DNA from 3 places in the Blautia sp. AM23-13AC genome. Region 3 is predicted to be linked to each of the others. Evidence: riboswitches for the same ligand, from Rfam matches in the RefSeq annotation. Region 3 holds a riboswitch; each other region holds the start of a gene.
What was found. A riboswitch is a leader RNA that binds a small molecule or an ion and turns the genes downstream of it on or off. The one in region 3 is predicted to bind cyclic di-GMP.
Positions count from the first base shown of each region.

Region 1: linked by a shared signal. The riboswitch ahead of DW642_RS06880 (transporter substrate-binding domain-containing protein) and the one ahead of DW642_RS11085 (ABC transporter substrate-binding protein) in region 3 are both predicted to bind cyclic di-GMP.
Region 2: linked by a shared signal. The riboswitch ahead of DW642_RS16225 (ABC transporter substrate-binding protein) and the one ahead of DW642_RS11085 (ABC transporter substrate-binding protein) in region 3 are both predicted to bind cyclic di-GMP.

Region 1 covers NZ_QTUL01000004.1:164,433-170,501, reverse strand. The annotation lists gene DW642_RS06885 (response regulator) at 1-1,564, shown strand, start outside; cyclic di-GMP riboswitch class I at 2,093-2,168, shown strand; gene DW642_RS06880 (transporter substrate-binding domain-containing protein) at 2,258-3,544, shown strand; gene DW642_RS06875 (response regulator) at 3,721-5,052, shown strand; gene DW642_RS06865 (transporter substrate-binding domain-containing protein) at 5,232-6,069, shown strand, end outside.
Region 2 covers NZ_QTUL01000004.1:171,272-177,340, forward strand. The annotation lists gene DW642_RS06885 (response regulator) at 1-231, opposite strand, end outside; gene DW642_RS16220 (hypothetical protein) at 621-1,562, opposite strand; gene DW642_RS16225 (ABC transporter substrate-binding protein) at 1,559-2,470, opposite strand; cyclic di-GMP riboswitch class I at 2,559-2,634, opposite strand; partial or broken gene DW642_RS06895 (helix-turn-helix domain-containing protein) at 2,769-3,014, opposite strand; gene DW642_RS06900 (SufB/SufD family protein) at 3,073-3,996, opposite strand; gene DW642_RS06905 (ABC transporter ATP-binding protein) at 3,996-4,727, opposite strand; gene DW642_RS06910 (SDR family NAD(P)-dependent oxidoreductase) at 4,958-5,614, shown strand; gene DW642_RS06915 (class I SAM-dependent methyltransferase) at 5,723-6,069, opposite strand, start outside.
Region 3 covers NZ_QTUL01000009.1:83,345-89,413, forward strand. The annotation lists gene DW642_RS11080 (ATP-binding protein) at 1-339, opposite strand, end outside; gene DW642_RS11085 (ABC transporter substrate-binding protein) at 486-2,330, opposite strand; cyclic di-GMP riboswitch class I at 2,430-2,505, opposite strand; gene DW642_RS16800 (helix-turn-helix domain-containing protein) at 2,952-3,158, shown strand; gene DW642_RS11100 (glycoside hydrolase family 3 N-terminal domain-containing protein) at 3,182-5,596, opposite strand; gene DW642_RS11105 (glycoside hydrolase family 3 protein) at 5,597-6,069, opposite strand, start outside.

The DNA.
Region 1 (6,069 bases), on a different contig from region 3:
TGCGGCAGAGACTGCAAATAGGGCGAAGAGTATTTTTCTTTCCAATATGTCTCATGATATTCGGACACCAATGAATGCGATTATTGGATTTACGACACTGGCTGTAAGTAATATTGATGACAAAAATAGGGTTCAGGATTATCTGGGCAAAATTCTTTCTTCCAGTAAGCATTTGCTTTCACTGATCAATGATATATTGGATATGAGCCGGATTGAGAGCGGAAAGATCCATCTGGAAGAAACAGAAGTCTGTCTGTCGGATGTGCTTCATGATCTGAAGACGATCATCAGTGGACAGATTCATGCGAAGCAGCTGGAGCTTTATATGGATGCCATGGATGTTACGAATGAGGATGTCTATTGTGACAAACTGCGGCTGAACCAGATACTGCTGAATCTTTTGTCAAATGCGGTTAAGTTTACTCCGGCAGGCGGAACCGTTTCTGTCCGTCTCAGACAGTACCCGGGAAAAGCAAAAGGCAGCGAACTGTATGAATTTCGGGTAAAGGATAACGGAATTGGAATGAGTCAGGAATTTGTACAGAAGATCTTTTCTCCTTTTGAGCGAGAGCGGACTTCTACAGTCAGCAGGACTCAGGGTACGGGACTTGGAATGGCCATTACCAAGAACATCGTGGATATGATGGGCGGTACTATTGAGGTTCAGACAGAGCAGGACAAGGGCACCGAGTTTATAGTCCGTCTGCCATTTCGGACTCAGCCTGAGCATCATTGCATAGAGAAGATTTCGGAACTAGAGGGTCTTAAGGCATTGGTTGTAGACGATGACTTTAACACCTGTGACAGTGTAACAAAGATGCTTGTAAAGGTTGGAATGCGTTCGGAATGGACAGTCTCGGGTAAAGAGGCTGTTCTCCGTGCACGACAGTCAATGGAGCTGGGGGATGCATTTCATGCTTATATCATCGATTGGCTTCTGCCGGATATGAATGGAATTGAAGTTACACGTCAGATCCGGAGTCTTGATGACAATACGCCGATCATTATTCTGACTGCATACGACTGGTCAGATATCGAAACAGAAGCCAGAACTGCAGGAGTGACTGCATTCTGCGCGAAACCTCTGTTTATGTCAGATATCAGAGAGACTCTGATGGCTGCCATCGGTCAGAAACAGGCCCGGGCAGAGGATAAGATTCTTCCGGCAGCAGATTTAGATTTCAGAGGCAGGCGTATACTTCTTGTGGAAGATAATGAACTGAACAGTGAAATTGCAGTGGAAATTCTGAAAGCATATGGATTCCTGGTTGATACAGCAGAAAATGGAGCAGAGGCAGTGGAGAAAATTAAAAATTCAACACCGGAGGATTATGATCTGGTACTGATGGATGTGCAGATGCCTGTAATGAATGGATATGAGGCTACCAGGCAGATTCGTGCGCTTACTGATCCGGCACTGTCGGGAATTACCATTCTTGCCATGACTGCTAATGCTTTTGATGAGGACAGAAAGAAAGTTCTGGAATGCGGTATGGATGGATTCTTATCCAAGCCAATAATTATTGAAGAATTGATTGATACGTTACAAAAGAATCTGGATTAGGCGCCTGGAACATCATAAAACCCACAAGGTAGAAGAGGGAAATGGAAATCAGGCAATCAGGAGCCTTCCAGGTGCATGGGAAAAGCAGACAGGAAACAGAGGCTGTGTATCGGAGAAACTGTATCAGCTTTGTGATACAATGGTTGCACCGGAATATCGTCCGCTGATACGTCCATTTCGGGTGTTTCTACACTTTCAGCCAGATTGAAGACGGAAGAATGTATTTATACAGAATACAGGATGTGTGATGGCAGCTGGCACAGGATGCTTTTTATTGTAAAAAAGCGGGATGAGTCTGGAAATGTAACCCATGTTTTATGAAAATCCGGCAGTGCAGGCGAAGGTGAATGAGCAGGTAACAGTAATGTCCATGCTTCGTGGACTTCGGAAGTAGAAGAACAGTTCGAGTATATGTATCGGCTGTTCTTTTTTGTTTTTGCACATTAATACGACAATGTTTTTCTTGTATACAGTAAAGCGCTATAGTATAATAAAACTAGTTTTTTTACATACGTTTAAAAGCTATAATAAGGAAATCGGCAAACCAGATGAAAGTCTGGGACGCAAAGCTACAGGGCCTTTAAAATGGCAGCCAGCTGCATGAAATGATGTGCACTGTCTGTCTGACAGTGTTTTTTTGTGGTGTTATTTCATAGGCGTAACTATAATAATTTTACTGGGAGAGAGAAAAATATGAAAATAAATAAATCAGTATTGCAAAGGGGTATCATTTTAGTATTGTGCAGCTGCATCCTTTTTTCAATCTGTCCGGTTTATGCTTTTGCAGCAGAAAATCAGAAAGAGAGAGTTGTCAGGATTGGTGTACCGGATGATACATATGATAAGATAAATGAAAATGGAAAAAGAAGCGGATACGGCTATGAATATCTGCAGAAAATCGCAGGTTATACCGGGTGGAACTATGAATATGTAGATTGTACATGGGAAAATTGTTTTGACAAATTAAAAAATGATGAGCTGGATATGATAGAAGGAATCTCTTATACGGAGGAACGGGCAGAGACTATGCTTTTTTCCGCTATTCCAATGGGAGACGAAAGATATTATGTCTACGTAAAACCCGATCATACAGACATCTCATCCTCTGACACTGCATCTTTCAATGGGAAAAAGATTGGGGTGCTTATGGGTTACCTGTCGGAAATGGTATTGAACGAGTGGGAAAAGAAATATGATCTGCATACACAGCATGTCAATGTTTCAAATAATGAAGATGCTTTGAAGAAAATTGCAGACGGAGAAATTGACGTTTTTGTATCGTTAGAGGATTCCCGTCTGGGTGGGTACGGAATGGTGGCCTTAACGAATCTCGGAAGTTCAAAAATATATTTTGCGATTGGCCAGAGTCATTCTGATTTAAAGACAGAGCTGGATAATGCTATGAGAAGGATCACAGATGATGATCCTTATTATGCAGATGAACTGCATAAGCAGTTTCTGTCAGTGGCCAGTGTATATTTTCTGACGGGAGAAGAACAAAAATGGCTGTCAGAGCATGGAGAAATCAAAATCGGTTATTTGATAAACGATGGCGGGGTCAGTACTCTTGATACAGAAACCGGAAAAGTGAGCGGCCTGATCACGGATTACATCCAGCTTGCACAAAACTGCCTGAAAGGGCAGACTTTGAAATTTAATATCAAGGGGTATGATTCACAAGAGGATATGCAAAAAGCGTTGCATGATGGAGAAATTGATATGATTTTTCATGTGATGCAAAATACGAATGCTGCCGAAGACCTGGGCTATGATCTGACAGATACTGTCTGGAAGTATAATATGGCGGCTGTAACGGTTAAAAAGAGTTTTGATGAAAATGCTGAAAATACGGTTGCGATACCAAGAGAAGAGAGTGATTTGAAGTCTTATGTTTCCTATAATTATCCACAGTGGCATGTGAAGGAATATGCTACCTGGATGCAAAAAAGGCTGTATATAATGGAAAAGCAGACTGCATGATTATGGCCTCAGGCAAGCTGAAACAATATTCCGATGATAATAAACTGTACAGTGTTTTTCTGGAAAAGTACGGTATGGTGTCGTTTGCAGTCAGACGTGGAAACAGCATGCTGCTGTCTGTCCTGAATAAGACGATAAAAACAATGTCTGCTTCAAAATTCTCCAATGCTGTGTATATGTATGACAGTAATCTGAAGAAAGTTACGGTAAAGGAGTTTATAAGGGACAATTTCTGGAGTTTTATGTTGCTTGTTGTATCTGTTTTTTTGATCGTGCTGATACTGATACTTGGATTCCTCCGAAAAGCCAGAATTGCAGAGAAAAAGGCAAAAGAGGCACAGCAGCAGGCAGAAAAGGCGAACAGTGCAAAGACACATTTTTTGAGACAGATGAGCCACGATATCCGGACACCTTTAAATGGAATTATTGGGATGATCAATATATCAGAGCGTTATTATGGCGATAAAGAAAGATTATATGAATGTAAAGCAAAGGTAATGGAATCCATGGACTATCTGCAGTCCCTTCTAAATAATGCTCTGGATATCGGAAAAGTAGAATCTGGAACATTACAGTTGGTAAACAAGCCATTTGATCTGGTTGCAATGCTCGTAAAACAGATTTCGATTATTGAGACAAATGCAAAGGAGTATGGTATCCGCTTTGAAGGCGGAGCTTCCATGAGTACTTTTCATCACAGATATGTTATTGGCAGTGAGGAATATCTAAACCGTCTTCTTATGAATCTTGCCGGAAATGCCGTTAAATATAACCGAAGAGGTGGTAAAGTAAGCCTGTATTTCAATGAGATTTCAAGTGATGACAAGACGGCAGTTTTTGAATTTGTATGTTCCGATACGGGACTTGGTATGAGCGAAGAATTTCAGAAACATGCATTTGAATCCTATGCCCGGAAAGGAAAAGAAACAACGAATGGATATAGTGGTGCCGGACTTGGACTTTCTATTGTAAAAGATATTGTGGACAGGATGAATGGAACAATCAAACTGGAAAGTAAAGAAAATGTAGGTACAACGTTTACCGTTACGATACCACTTGAGATTGATCATAATGCTGAGAAGGAACAGCAAAAAAAAGTGGAAAAGCCTGATCTGTCGGGGAAGAGTGTATTATTAGTTGAGGATAATGAGCTAAATCTGGAAATTGCAAAAATGCTGCTGGAAGATGAAAAAATGGTTGTGACTACGGCAGAAAATGGCAAGGAGGCTGTGGATATTGTTTCTCAGTCAGTTCCAGGCAGATTTGATTTTATTTTTATGGATATTATGATGCCGGTAATGGATGGATTAGAAGCAGCCAGACAGATAAGAACATTGAACCGTAAAGATACAAAAGAGATACCCATCATTGCGATGACAGCGAATGCATTTCAGGATGATATCAGGAACTGCATAGATGCCGGAATGAATGCACATATTGCAAAACCCATTGACAGTAAAAAAATAGAGGACACTTTGCTATTGGTTTTAAAACAAAAAATGCAGTAAGAAAATTCTTTGTGTTGTGTTTCTGGCAGCCCCGGTCAGGGCGGCAGATTCAGATGAAGATATTGATGCGGCAGTGCAATTTTGTTAAACCAGGAGGTTGACAAGGAGATGTATAGAGAAATATATTTGACAGACAGACAGACAGACAGACAGACAGACAGACAGACAGGAGATTTAATATGATTTCGAGAGCAAAGAAATATGTGGCAGTATTACTGGCTTTTGTATGCGTGTGTATGATATTTTCTCCCCAGACTGCATATGCAGCCGAGGACAGTTCGCAGCATGAAACTGTCAAAGTCGGTTTCTTTGCCATGGATGGTTATCATGTGATGGATGAAGAAGGCAACCGCAGCGGGTATGGCTATGATTTTCTTCGGCTGATGGCCCGTTATTGGGATGTAGATTACGAATATGTCGGATATGATAAGAGCTGGGATGATATGCAGCAGATGCTTGAAGATGGCGAGATTGATATGGTAACATCTCCCCGCAAAACACCGGAAAGAGAAGAAAAGTTTGATTTTTCACGTCCGATCGGAACCAATAATGGGATTCTGACCGTCCGCAGTGACAACAGCACGATTGTGGATGGCAATTACAGTACTTACAACGGTATGCGTGTGGCACTTTTGAACGGAAGCACACGAGATAAAGAGTTTGCGGATTTTGCAGGCAATAAAGGATTTACATATGATTCATTTTATTTTGATACGACAGAAGAGATGGAGGAAGCTCTTCAGAGCGGAAATGTTGATGCTATTGCTGCCACTTCTATGAGAAAAACAAATAATGAGCGTATCTTGGATAAATTTGACAGCGGCGATTTCTATGTCATTGTTAAAAAAGGTAATACAGAATTGCTGAATGAGATCAATTATGCAATCGACCAGATGAATGCAGTTGAGGGTGACTGGAAAACGACACTTTATAATAAAAATTATGAAAGCATCGAAACTAAGAATCTGGAATATACGGAGAAAGAAAAAAGTATTATTTCACAGTATTCCAAGGACA
Region 2 (6,069 bases), on a different contig from region 3:
ATCCGAATGAACAATAAAACTCTGAGCATTTCCATGGAAAGCAGAAATATCCAGCACATCTACGATATCAGAATTTTCATAAGCAATGGCAATTGCATCGTATTCAAATCCCTGATAAATTCCATGAGCCTCAGGTGTGGCAAAAACAAGCTGCTGGGATTTTCCGGGAACTGCTACATTCGCGATCACATCTTTTCCCTGCCGGATCTCCTCTTCAATATTTTCCTGCAATCCAAGGTACCCAGTTTCTCCTGTTACCCTCTTATAGTCTCCGACCGCTGATAGAAAATAGAAGTCTAAAAAACCTGCATCTTCCTGTGCTTGCTCTATATAATCAAGGATTTCGCTTTCACCAGAGATATTCTGCAGATTTTCACCCTAAATATGGAGGTAAGTCAGGTTCTTATTTGTCAGTTCTCTCAGCATCTGATCAGACTGATGAAAAACTTCCGTCAGATGAGAAACACTTTCCTCATAAATAGATTTCGACATAAACTTATAATATCGGAAAACAGCCAGAACAACTCCTATAAAGAGAAGAAGAAAGGCAACTATTCTCAATCCTTTTTTCCTGACAGGTTTCTTTCTATTTCTATTAGAATTCTTAACATCCATTCTTCTCACCTCAGGGTTATGTAATCTTCAGCTTCTGCAAGAACGGCATTGCCACCTGAAACATATGCTGTCCAGGTATCTTTCACAGAGGTAGCTTCTCCATCAAATATCATATTTTCATCTACAGGATAAGTTTCCATATGCTGCGGTGTGGCAAGACAGGTCACCGTGAAAGCATCCTCATCCCGAACTGCCTTTCCATCCTTTGTAACTTTACTTAATGTATAGCCATCTTCCGTTTCATTAATTTCCACAGAAATACCACTAACCACTGGCAAAGAACCACGGTTAAACGGAATAAATCCTCCCTCATAGCCTTCTACAAAGTTTTTGATCATTTCTTTCAGCTCAGCCCCACTCATCTTGCTGCTGTAAGCCGCCAGACCATTTGGCATGATCATGTCACCTGCCATTTTTTCTGTGTAGCCGGCTTTCAGCACATTTCCCGTAAAGCTGTTTCCGGTTACGATCAGCACATCTGACCCATAGATGCCACGTAGCGTGTTTGCCATAACAGAATATGCTGCATTTCCTCCACTGCTGTGGAAACGGTTGGAATACGACTTCTGTGAATCCAGCACGATATCCTCAGAAGCAGTTTCTTCCTCAAGAAGCTGAGAATTAAATGACTGGTATGCCTGCCCTGCATCGTATTCTCCTAAGATCATCTTCGAAACCACATCCTTGGAAACAGAGAAAAAGTCATTTGACGCAATACGGATATACATATGGTTTTCTTCGATCACAGGTTTTATATCTTTCAGATATTCCGTAAGCTGCATATCCACCTCCTGACTGTAGCTTAACAGATCCTGTCCATCATAAACAATCCTGTTCTGCGCATCCTCTGAAAACATTGTATCCAGTACCTCCATTGCTTTCTTTCTGCGTGTTTCATCCTTTGTCAGATCACGGTTTAAGGCCACCTGGAAATATGGCGTAGTCATAATCCACTTTTCACCGTTCTCCTGAAAGAATGGCAGGAATGTTGTGTTAATGCCCGATCCTGGAACATTTTTACACCGGAAGAACTGCCAAAGTACATGGCAAGCTTGCTACTTTTGTACATCTCAACAATATCATCATAATCCATATTCAGATCTTCCTGACTAAGCCCTGTATCCTGAATAAACTGTTCCATACGTTCAAAAGCCTCTGGCCAGACGGTATCGTCCAGACCTTCTCTCTTTGTATTTTCCGGGTCACTGTAGACCGTCCGCCACTTGCGTCCTTCCACAGAAGACAACTCTGATATAGACAGACCCTGCAGTGTTTCCATACAGGTATAATCATAAGAATAGTCTGCCGTAAATCCACGAACACCCACTTTGTCAAATGCCTGGCAGGCGGAAACAAAACTCTCGTAATCTGTTGGCAACGGGATACCATACTTTGCAAAAAGATCTTCGTTCACTACAAAACCATGTGCATCCGCACACACAGGAAGCCAGTTTACGCTTCCATCCTCGTTCCTGAAATTGCTAAGGTAGGTATCATAGACAGCACCTGCCGCATTGGTTGTGGAAAGGTCCATCAGACTGTCTTTCAGGGGACTTGCATCATGCAGGGAAAAACGACAGCAGGTTATAATATCCGGCAATCCACCGTTTTCATCAAGAAACTTATAGAAATCCAGATCATTATTCCCTACTACAAATTCAACATTGATATCCGGGAGCTGTTCCTGGATGTATGGTGCATATTTTTCATACAGGTTTGTGTTCCATAAATACACCGTGATGGTTTCTTCGTCTTCTTTTTTTGCACTCTTCTCGCCACATCCTGACAAAAGTGATAAAGAGGTCACCATCACTAAACATACAGACAAAACCTTGCTCCATCTTTTCTTTTTCATTACAAGTCCCCCTAATAAAATTTATTATTGTCACGTCTATGAAATAACACCACAAAAAAGCACTGTCAGACAGACAGTGCACCTCATTTTATGCAACTGGCTGCCATTTTACAGGCCCTGTAGCTTTGCGTCCCAGACTTTCATCTGGTTTGCCGATTTCCATATTATAGCTTTAATACTTATGCAAAAAACTGGTTTTATTATACTATAGCACTCTACTGTACACAAGAAAAACATTACCGTTTTAACGCCAAAAAATAAAAAAAGAACAGCCGATACATATACTCGAACTGTTCTTCTACTTCCGAAGTCCACGCAGCATTGACATTACTGTTTCCTGCTCATTTGTACTCAGATCGTTCCATATCCCTAGAACTTCTTTCTGTTTTTCTGTCAGATTCTCTGAATTATCTTCCTGAAAAAACTGCGATAATGTCACGCCCAAAGCTGCACATATTTTTTCAAGTGTGATCAGCGACGGCAGGTTTTCCTGCGCCATGATTCTTCCCAGTGACGACTGGGAAATTCCTGACAGCTGCGATAATCTATATTTAGTGTCTGCTGATTAAGTTGCAAACACTTCTCTTGTTTCCTTTTTTTCTTCAGCTCAGGAAGTTTTCAATAATGACGTTTTCCGCCTCCGCTTCCGTCATGCCGAGCGTTCTGAGTTTCAACAGCTGCTCGTCATTGATCCGTCCGATCGCCGCCTCGTGGATGATTGCCGCATCCACATGCTTTGCCTGGATCTCCGGAATAGATCCGACCTGGGCGTGATCCATGATGATAGAATCGCACTGGATATGGGCGTGGCATTTGTTTTTGCCGACTGCCTTCGGATGGAAGACCTGGGAGGAATTGCCCTTTCCGACAGAACGTGAAATAATCTGTGCGGAAGAACCGCTTCCGTTCATACATACTTCAATATCCGACTCTGCCTTCTGGTCACCGTCTGTCATCAGACGTTCGAGCACGAACAGTTTGGAGTTTGCATCCATCACAACATTCGTCGTACGAATTGTTGAGTCAACGCCCTTAATCTGTACGGTATCCAGCGTAAAAACGGAATTTTCTCCGATTTCAATATTTGTCACCGGGTTCAGAATCCGCTGTCCCGTTCCGTTTCCCTCTCCGTAATGCTTTTCCTCGTAGCGCACGTTGGCATTTTTTCCTACATGGAACGTATGGATACCGTCGTGCCGGCTGTCGTTGCAGCCGCCGTTGTGGATACCGCAGCCCGCTACAATCGTAACATCGGCGCCGTCCGCAACGTAGAAATCATTGTAAACAAGATCCGTCATACCGGAAACGCTGACGACAACCGGGATAAATACTTTTTCGCCTTTTGTCTCGCCGTCAATCAAAATATCAATGCCCGGCTTATCCTCTTTTTTGCGGATTTTGATATGTTCACTGTCACCGTGGCAGAGCGGAATGCCGTTCTGGCGGAGATTGTATGCCCCTTTCTGCTCAAATCCCTCGCTGATCTGATTTAATACGCCCTGGGTTGTCTCATCTACCTGTACCATCAGCATGTGCCTCCTTCCTGGCCGCACATCCGGCCTGTTTTCTGCTGGAACAGGGTCGGCAGTACGTCTTCCTTTGTACCGTATTCTTTCACCTGGCCGTCCTCGATCACCATGATCTTGTCTGCCATCTGGATAATGCGTTCCTGATGGGAAATGAGAATCAGACATTCTTTCTTCTCTTTGTGGATTTCTTCAAACCGTTTGATCAGCATGGAAAAGCTCCACAGGTCAATGCCGGCCTCCGGCTCATCGAAAATGCTGACCTTATGCGGTTTTGCAAGAACCGTTGCGATCTCCAGACGCTTCATCTCTCCTCCCGAGAGCGTACCGTCCATCTGGCGGTTCAGGTAATCGGCAGAGCAGAGTCCGACAGCGGAGAGGAGTTTACAGCTCTCGGCTTCCGTCAGTTCTTTTCCGGCTGCCAGCGACAGCATTTTTTTCACCGTCATTCCTTTAAAACGCGGCGGCTGCTGGAATGCATAGCCGATGCCGGCGTTTGCACGGTGGTCAATATCATAACCGGTAATATTTTCCTCATCCAGGAAGATTTCTCCGCCATTGGCGTCCTCAATTCCTGCAAGCACTTTGGCCAGCGTTGATTTTCCGCCACCGTTCGGTCCGGTAATCACCAGCATTTCCCCGTCCTTTACCTCAAAACTGATGTGGTTGACGAGGCAGCGTTTTCTTCCCTCTTCGTTTACTTCAAAGGTAAGATTGTCTACTTTCAGCATATTTGCACCTCTTTTGTTTTCACTCTTTGCAGGGATAATCCCCCTTTCAAAAACTCTACTCCTTCTCCTAAAATCTGTCAATTATTTGTTGTGGTTTTGAGAGACTCTTTTGTTTTATGCAGTGATTTTTCCCGTAACATTTTCTTTTCCTGCATTCTTTTTCGTTTCTTCTGGATCGCATGCTGTGTTTGCGGTATAATGAGGGTAATATTTCATCGGGAGGTTATCGTATGCGTGTACTTATTACAGGAACCAGCTCCGGAATCGGAAAGGCGATTGCGGAGAAATTTTTAAAAGAAGGCTTTGATGTTACCGGATTTGACCGGAAGGAGGCTTCGATCAGCCAGGATTCGTATACTCATTTCTGCCTTGATATCCGCGACAGGGAACAGTATCCGGCGCTTGCGCCTTTCGATATTGTCATCAACAACGCCGGTGTGCAGAACGAGGATGATATTGATATCAATTTAAAGGGAACCATCGCAATCACGGAGGCGTACGGAATTCATGACACCATCCGCGCCATCCTCATGATCGGCTCGGCCAGCGGCCATACCGGAGCTGAATTTCCGGAATACACCGCAAGCAAGGGCGGTGTGCTCGCCTACACGAAAAACGTGGCACTCCGCATTGCACCGTATGGCGGAACGTGCAACAGCCTTGATTTCGGCGGCGTACTGACCGAGTTGAATCTGCCTGTCACAGAAGACCAAAAGCTCTGGGATCAGATCATGGAGCTGACGCCGCTGAAACGGTGGATGACCGTCGAGGAAGCAGCGGACTGGGCGTATTTTATGACCGTGACGAACCGGTTCTGCACGGGACAGAATATTCTGATTGACGGCCTTGAGGCGGGGAATGCACATTTTGTGTGGCCGGATGAATGATTTGTTAATTTCCTGCACAAACAAAAAACAGGTTCCCTGCACGGAAGCTTTTTGAGCTTTTCCGCTGCCGGGCTGCCTGTTTCTTTTCATTTCTTTTCATTTCTTTTCTTACGCTTTTTCAAACACCAGAATTTTCTCTGCGAATTTGTGGACGATCGGCATCCACATCACCAGCTTGTAGATGGGATTCAGCGTTTCCATACCGCGGGCGATGTTGTCGTCTTTTACTTTTCGGAAACCGGCGGCAATGTTGCCCAGGTCTGCAAAGCTGTTCGCACCCCAGGTAAATGTCGCGCCTGTCGCCTGGATGGATTTTTCGATGTTTTCTTTCTTTACAAAGTACGGGCACAGCGTTTCCATGCAGACGTAGGCATTGTCGAAGTGATCGCGGATGATGGCGAGCATCGTTCTGACCTCATCCGCTTTCATGTACATGGTCAGACCTTCGATGATGA
Region 3 (6,069 bases):
AATCGCAACCAGATAACCGTCTTTTTTCTTCTGATCATAATCAAGACGCACCAGTTTTCCAATATTGTATCCGTTCTTTAAGTCCAGCAGAAGTTTACTTGGCATATCAATCCGCATTTTTGTTCCACCTGCTGATATTGCCTGACCATTTTCCTGAAGGAATATAAGAGTACTTTCCGATTCTTTTTCCCATGCTTCAAAGAAATTTTTGTTCGTATCCGTTTCAAGAGACAGTTCCCTCTCATGAAGTAAGAATTCCTCAACCAACTGCAGCTGGCTGTAGTATCCACTCACCTGAAGATCATAGGTCTGCTGTATCTGTTCAACAACAGCTCCCATACTGCTTTTTCCATTTTCGCTGATATACTTATTAGACTTACTTATAAGATACTTGATACAAACTAAGCTTAAAAGAATCATAAGTAGTATAAGCAACAGCCTTGTTATTTTTTTTCTTTTGTTTACCTTTTGTTCTATCTCCACTTTTACTGTTCAACCTCTATATAGTCTTCCGGTGCTGACGGCTGCTGTCCATTTGACATTGCTTCGGTCCATGCACTTGATAATGTTGTATCTTTAAGCTGCTCAATCTCACATTTCAGATTTATTTTTTTCAAAACAGACATTGTGGTGTCTGTAAGAAGAATCGAGTATTCCTTTTCTTTGTCTATTTTCTTATCATTAACTGTTAAGTCCTTTAACGAAAATCCACTTTCCTCTTGATTGACGATCATTTTCATACCGGATGCAATTGGTAATTCGTATTTATTGGTTACGTAAAAATTCTCATCAGCATCAGCAAGATAATTTTCCACGAGTTCATAAACCTGTTTACCATTGATTTTTGCAACATATAATGGTGTATCTGAACTCTTCGCTGTCATCATGCCAACCCGGCTGCTGGTGCATTCTCCTTTGTACATAGAAGAAGTGAAATAATAATATGGTGCCAGAGCCAGCTGTGCATCATTTTCTTCTCTGATCGTAGTTAAAATGGAAGATGCTGCATCACGGCCATTTCTATCGTTCAGTGAAATGGAATATTCATTTTCAAAATTCACCGTTGCTTTTTCTTCTGGATCTTTACGATTCATTACACTGCGAAAAGTATCATAAGCCTGTATTTCATCCATTTCCCCTGACAGTAATCCGTGAACAGCCTCAAGACTTGCATCAAATGATTTTTGGGCGGAATATCGGATATAAACAGCATTATGATTAATTTCCTCTTCCAGTCCAGGCACATCCTGCATCATGGTTGGAACATCTGTATTCAATGAAATAACACCGCTTCCATCCGCAATCAGCTTTTGCCCCTCTTCTGAAATCATACAATCCAGCACATCCAGCGCAGTATCCAGTTTCTCCCGGTCTTTTTCCAGGTTTTTGTTAAATGCAATGTTTAAGGACGGAGTCATGTACACATAGGATTCATCCGATGTCTGTGAAAAGTAAGGAATACGGATCAGCTCCGCATCCATCTGTTTCTGCAGCTGCTGCATAACCGTCGGATGTCCATGAAACATTGCTGATTTTCCTTCGACAAACATCTGGGTTCCTGTATTGATATCAATATTGATATCTTCTTTACCAAAATGCGAGTCCTTAAGAAACTGACTGGTTTCTGAAAAAATACGTTTCCATAATACATCATCAAACTTTACTTCATCCGCTGCAGTCTCTGCACCGTTTCGCCATTCAATACCATCCAGGCTTGTAAACTCACCGATTGCCGCCGCCTGGATGATTTCATTATTAGACCAGTCTTCCCTAAGATCCATGGAATACGGTTTTATGCCATTATCATAAAACTGCTGACAGGCCTGTACATATTCCTCATAATTTTCTGGAATCTTTACGCCATACTGATCAAACAGTGTTTTGTTGGCAATGATCGTCTGCGGAATACCACAGATTGGCAGCCACTGGATTTCATCCTCCGCATTCTTATAATATTGCACCGCATAAGAATAATACTTGGAAACAACATCATAAGAAGCAAAATCCATAAGATAAGGCTGTAAGTCCTGTGCATCTGTTCCAGAAAATCGACGTACTGTTATAATATCCGGTAATTCATCATGTTCTTTAAAATAACTGTATAAATCGGTATCATTGTTACCTATAATAAATTCAATATCCTGATCTGGAAACTGTTCATGGATATAGGGTGCAATATTTTTCATCAAACGATTTTCCCACAGATAAACGGTAAGATGATCATCATTTATAGATACTTCTTTCTTTGACTGTCCACATCCAGACAAGACAGCAGATGCTACAAGTACACCTGACACCACTGCTATCAGACAACGTTTTGCCTTTTTCATACTTTTATTTTCCTCATTCTTTCCTGATAAAATCATTATTGTTACGTCTATGAAATAACACCGTAAAAAAGCACCGTCAGACAGACAGTGCACCTCATTTTATGCAACTGGCTGCCATTTTAAAGGCCCTGTAGCTTTGCGTCCCAGACTTTCATCTGGTTTGCCAATTTCCTTATTATAGCTTTAATCTTATGCAAAAAACTGATTTTATTATACTTTAGTGTTCTACTATACACAAGAAAAAAATTAACATTTTAACGTTCAAAAACAAAAAAAGAACAGCCGATACATATACTCGAACTGTTCTCCTACTTCCGAAGTCCACGCAGCATTGACATTACTGTTTCCTGCTTATTTGTACTCAGATCGTTCCATATCCCTAGAACTTCTTTCTGTTTTTCTGTCAGATTCTCTGAATTATCTTCCTGAAAAAACTGCGATAATGTCACGCCCAAAGCTGCACATATTTTTTCAAGTGTGATCAGCGACGGCAGGTTTTCCTGCTCTGGTTCATATGGTACTTACAATTCCACGTTGTATGTGATAAACTATTATTGTCCATTTGGACTACCTTTACAATCCTTTTTACAACAAGTATACTTATTATATCGAAAAAATAATATGAAAATATCTGCAGAAATTATTAAGATATTGCCAAAACATAGAAAACAAATCACGGAGATAACAGAAACCACACTTCCCATCGGACAGATCGCCCTGCAGACCGGCTTCAGCCAGCAGTCCTATTTCGGAAAATGTTTCCGTGAAAAAATGAACTGCTCCCCACGGGAATACCGCAAGAACAGAACCGAATGCCGCTTTGTATAAAATGGCATCCGGTTCTGTTCTTTTTATTTCGCTGCGGCACTTGCCCAAAACGCTCTGTTTCTTCCCGCAACCCATTTATTTTCTTTCACACAGTAGCTTCCTCTTAAACGAATATCTTCTGAAGAACTTCCGACCTCTACTGCATATCGTCCTTTTTCCACTTTCCAGTGCATATCAATGTCCAGAAAAGCCATTTGATCCGTTTTCACCTCAAAGCATACCGTTTTCTTTTCGCCCTTTCGCAGGTGAATGCGCTTAAAACCTGCCAGTTCTTTTACTGGTCTTGTCAGGCTGGCATATTCATCTCGTAAATAAAGCTGGACAACCTCATCTCCTTCACAGCTTCCCGTGTTCTCAACAGCGCAGGAGATCTGAACCGTATCTGCTGCCTTTTCATTTCCCATCGAGATATGTAAATCCGAATATGTAAATGTTGTATACGACAGTCCGTATCCAAAATAATATCTCGGTCTGTGCGGCATATTCACATAATTGGCAAAACCGATACTGCCGCTCTGATCCCAGGAGGAACCATATGGATGATTGTAATAAACCGGAAGCTGTCCCACTCCATAAGCAACGGTAACCGGAAGTTTTCCTCCCGGATTATATATTCCGGTTAAAATATCAACTACTGCTTCTGCTCCTGTTTCTGATGGACTCCATGCTTCCAGAATAGCATCTAAATATTCCTCTGCAGCATCACTGGAAATCGGTCTTCCATCAAAGTGAACGCCAACCAATGGTTTTCCAAGCTGCGCAGCCTTGCGAATAAATGCATCCTGACATTTTGGAAGGTTAATATCAGTACTGTCAATTCCTTCTCCCATTGATGCCATGGAACACGTTCCGTGCTTACCGCCAAGCGTCAGTATCACAATGTCTGCCTGCTTTGCTGCCTGCAGCGCTTCTTCAAAATGACTTTCGTCGTTTCCTGCAATCGGATAGCCATATGCATATAAAATCTCACTTTCCGGAAAGCGGATTTGGAATTCTTCATACAGATTTCTGCATTGCGGTTTCTGTCTTTTCAGGATCTGATCAAACTGCTCTGTCTCATCAGACTGAATATTGGTTCCCGGAACCGTAATAATCTCATCTGCATCTGCCTGTACAACTCCGCTTACACCTGCAATAGAATTGGCAATCGCATAGGTAGACTCCATCATACACATATGTGTGTATCCACCAAACATTTTTCTGGCATACCCGGCATGCGGTCCGATCACCGCGATTTTTTTCCCTTTTGCCGCAATCGGCAATACGCCGTCATTTTTCAGCAGTACCATGGATTCTCTGGCCGACCGCAGGGAAGTGTTCCTGTCTGCTTCCTGCATTACAAGAGCATGAAGCTCTTTTCCTTCCAGCGCATAGGGATTTTCAAATAAGCCCATTCTGAATTTTCCCTCCAGAACCCGCAAAACCGCTGTATCCAAAATATGGATATCCAGTTTTCCACTTGAAAACATCTCTTTTAATTTCTCATTATAGCCAGTACAGGACGGCATCTCGATATCCATTCCCGCATGAAGACACATCGCACCGGCTTCTTCAAATGTTTCTCCAATATGATGTACACTATGCGCATTTCCCACTGCACCGTAATCGCTGATGCACATGCCGTCAAATCCCATTTTTTCCCGAAGCAGTTTCGTAAGCATGTTATGAGAAGCAGATACATCTTCTCCATTCACAGCGCAATAACAAGGCATAATACCTTTCAGATCTGACTCTGTGATTGCTGCCTGGAAAGGTTTTGCAAACACTTCTTCTAAAAGTCGCGTCGGCGTTTCGCTGTGTGTTCCATGAATTCCACCCTGCGAATTATGAAAAGCCACAAAATGTTTTGCCACACTTTCTGCTTTTCTTGAAGCAACTGTATTCTTTTGTATTCCTTTCGTATACGCTGCCCCCATCGCACTTACAAGGGAAGCATCTTCTCCATAACTTTCTCCAAAACGGCCCATACGCGGATCTCTTGCCACATCCAGAACCGGTGCCAGTATATGGGTAATACCACAGGCCGTTTCCTGTCTGCTCACAATTTCTGCAATCTGTTCTTCCAGCTTGGGATCAAAGCTTGCTCCCCTGCCAATCCCAGACGGAAAACTGGTGGAGTCCTGAATGAAGGCCCCGCACAATCCTTCCATATGAAAGATTGCCGGTATTCGATGGGCACTGTTTTCCATCACAATCTTCTGCACTTTTCTCTGCCATGCAGCCACTTCATCAAGTGTCTCCATCCTGCGCATTTCCAGCGTGCTTACTTCTCCCATTCCGTATTTTGTCTCCTGCTGAATTTTTTCAAAGTTATAGGCATCCTGATCAAAAGGAAAAACACAGTTAATCTGTGCCATCTTTTCATCAAGGCTCATTTCTTTGAGCAGAAGAGAGGCTCTTTCTTTGGCACCCAGTGTATGATCCCTATATGATTTCATTTAAATACGCTCCCCTTTCTCAAATAACTTCAGAACATGTAACAATCTTGCAACACTCCTTTCCAGATCTTTTCTGGTAATCCGTCTCTCCTGATAGGCCTGCAAAATCTGCCGGATCACCGGCGGGCCACCCGGCATCACAATATCATTTCCCGCTGCCACAGCATCGCCGCCATCTGCGACAATATCCATATCGCCCCAGTCAGTAACGACAACACCATCAAAGTTCCATTCTTCCCGTAAAATATGCGTACACAAATCTCGATTTCCAGCTGCAAGAACCCCATTAATTTTATTAAACGATGTCATAATAAAGGATACTCCGGCATCTCGAACCAACATTTCAAAAGGTTTCAGATAAAGTTCCCGCAATGCACGTTCCGTAAGGATGGAATCTACCGCATCGTACCGCTTCTTCGCACTTCCTCTTCGATACGTTTCCTGTTCATTCACGGCAAAATGTTTGGGGCAGA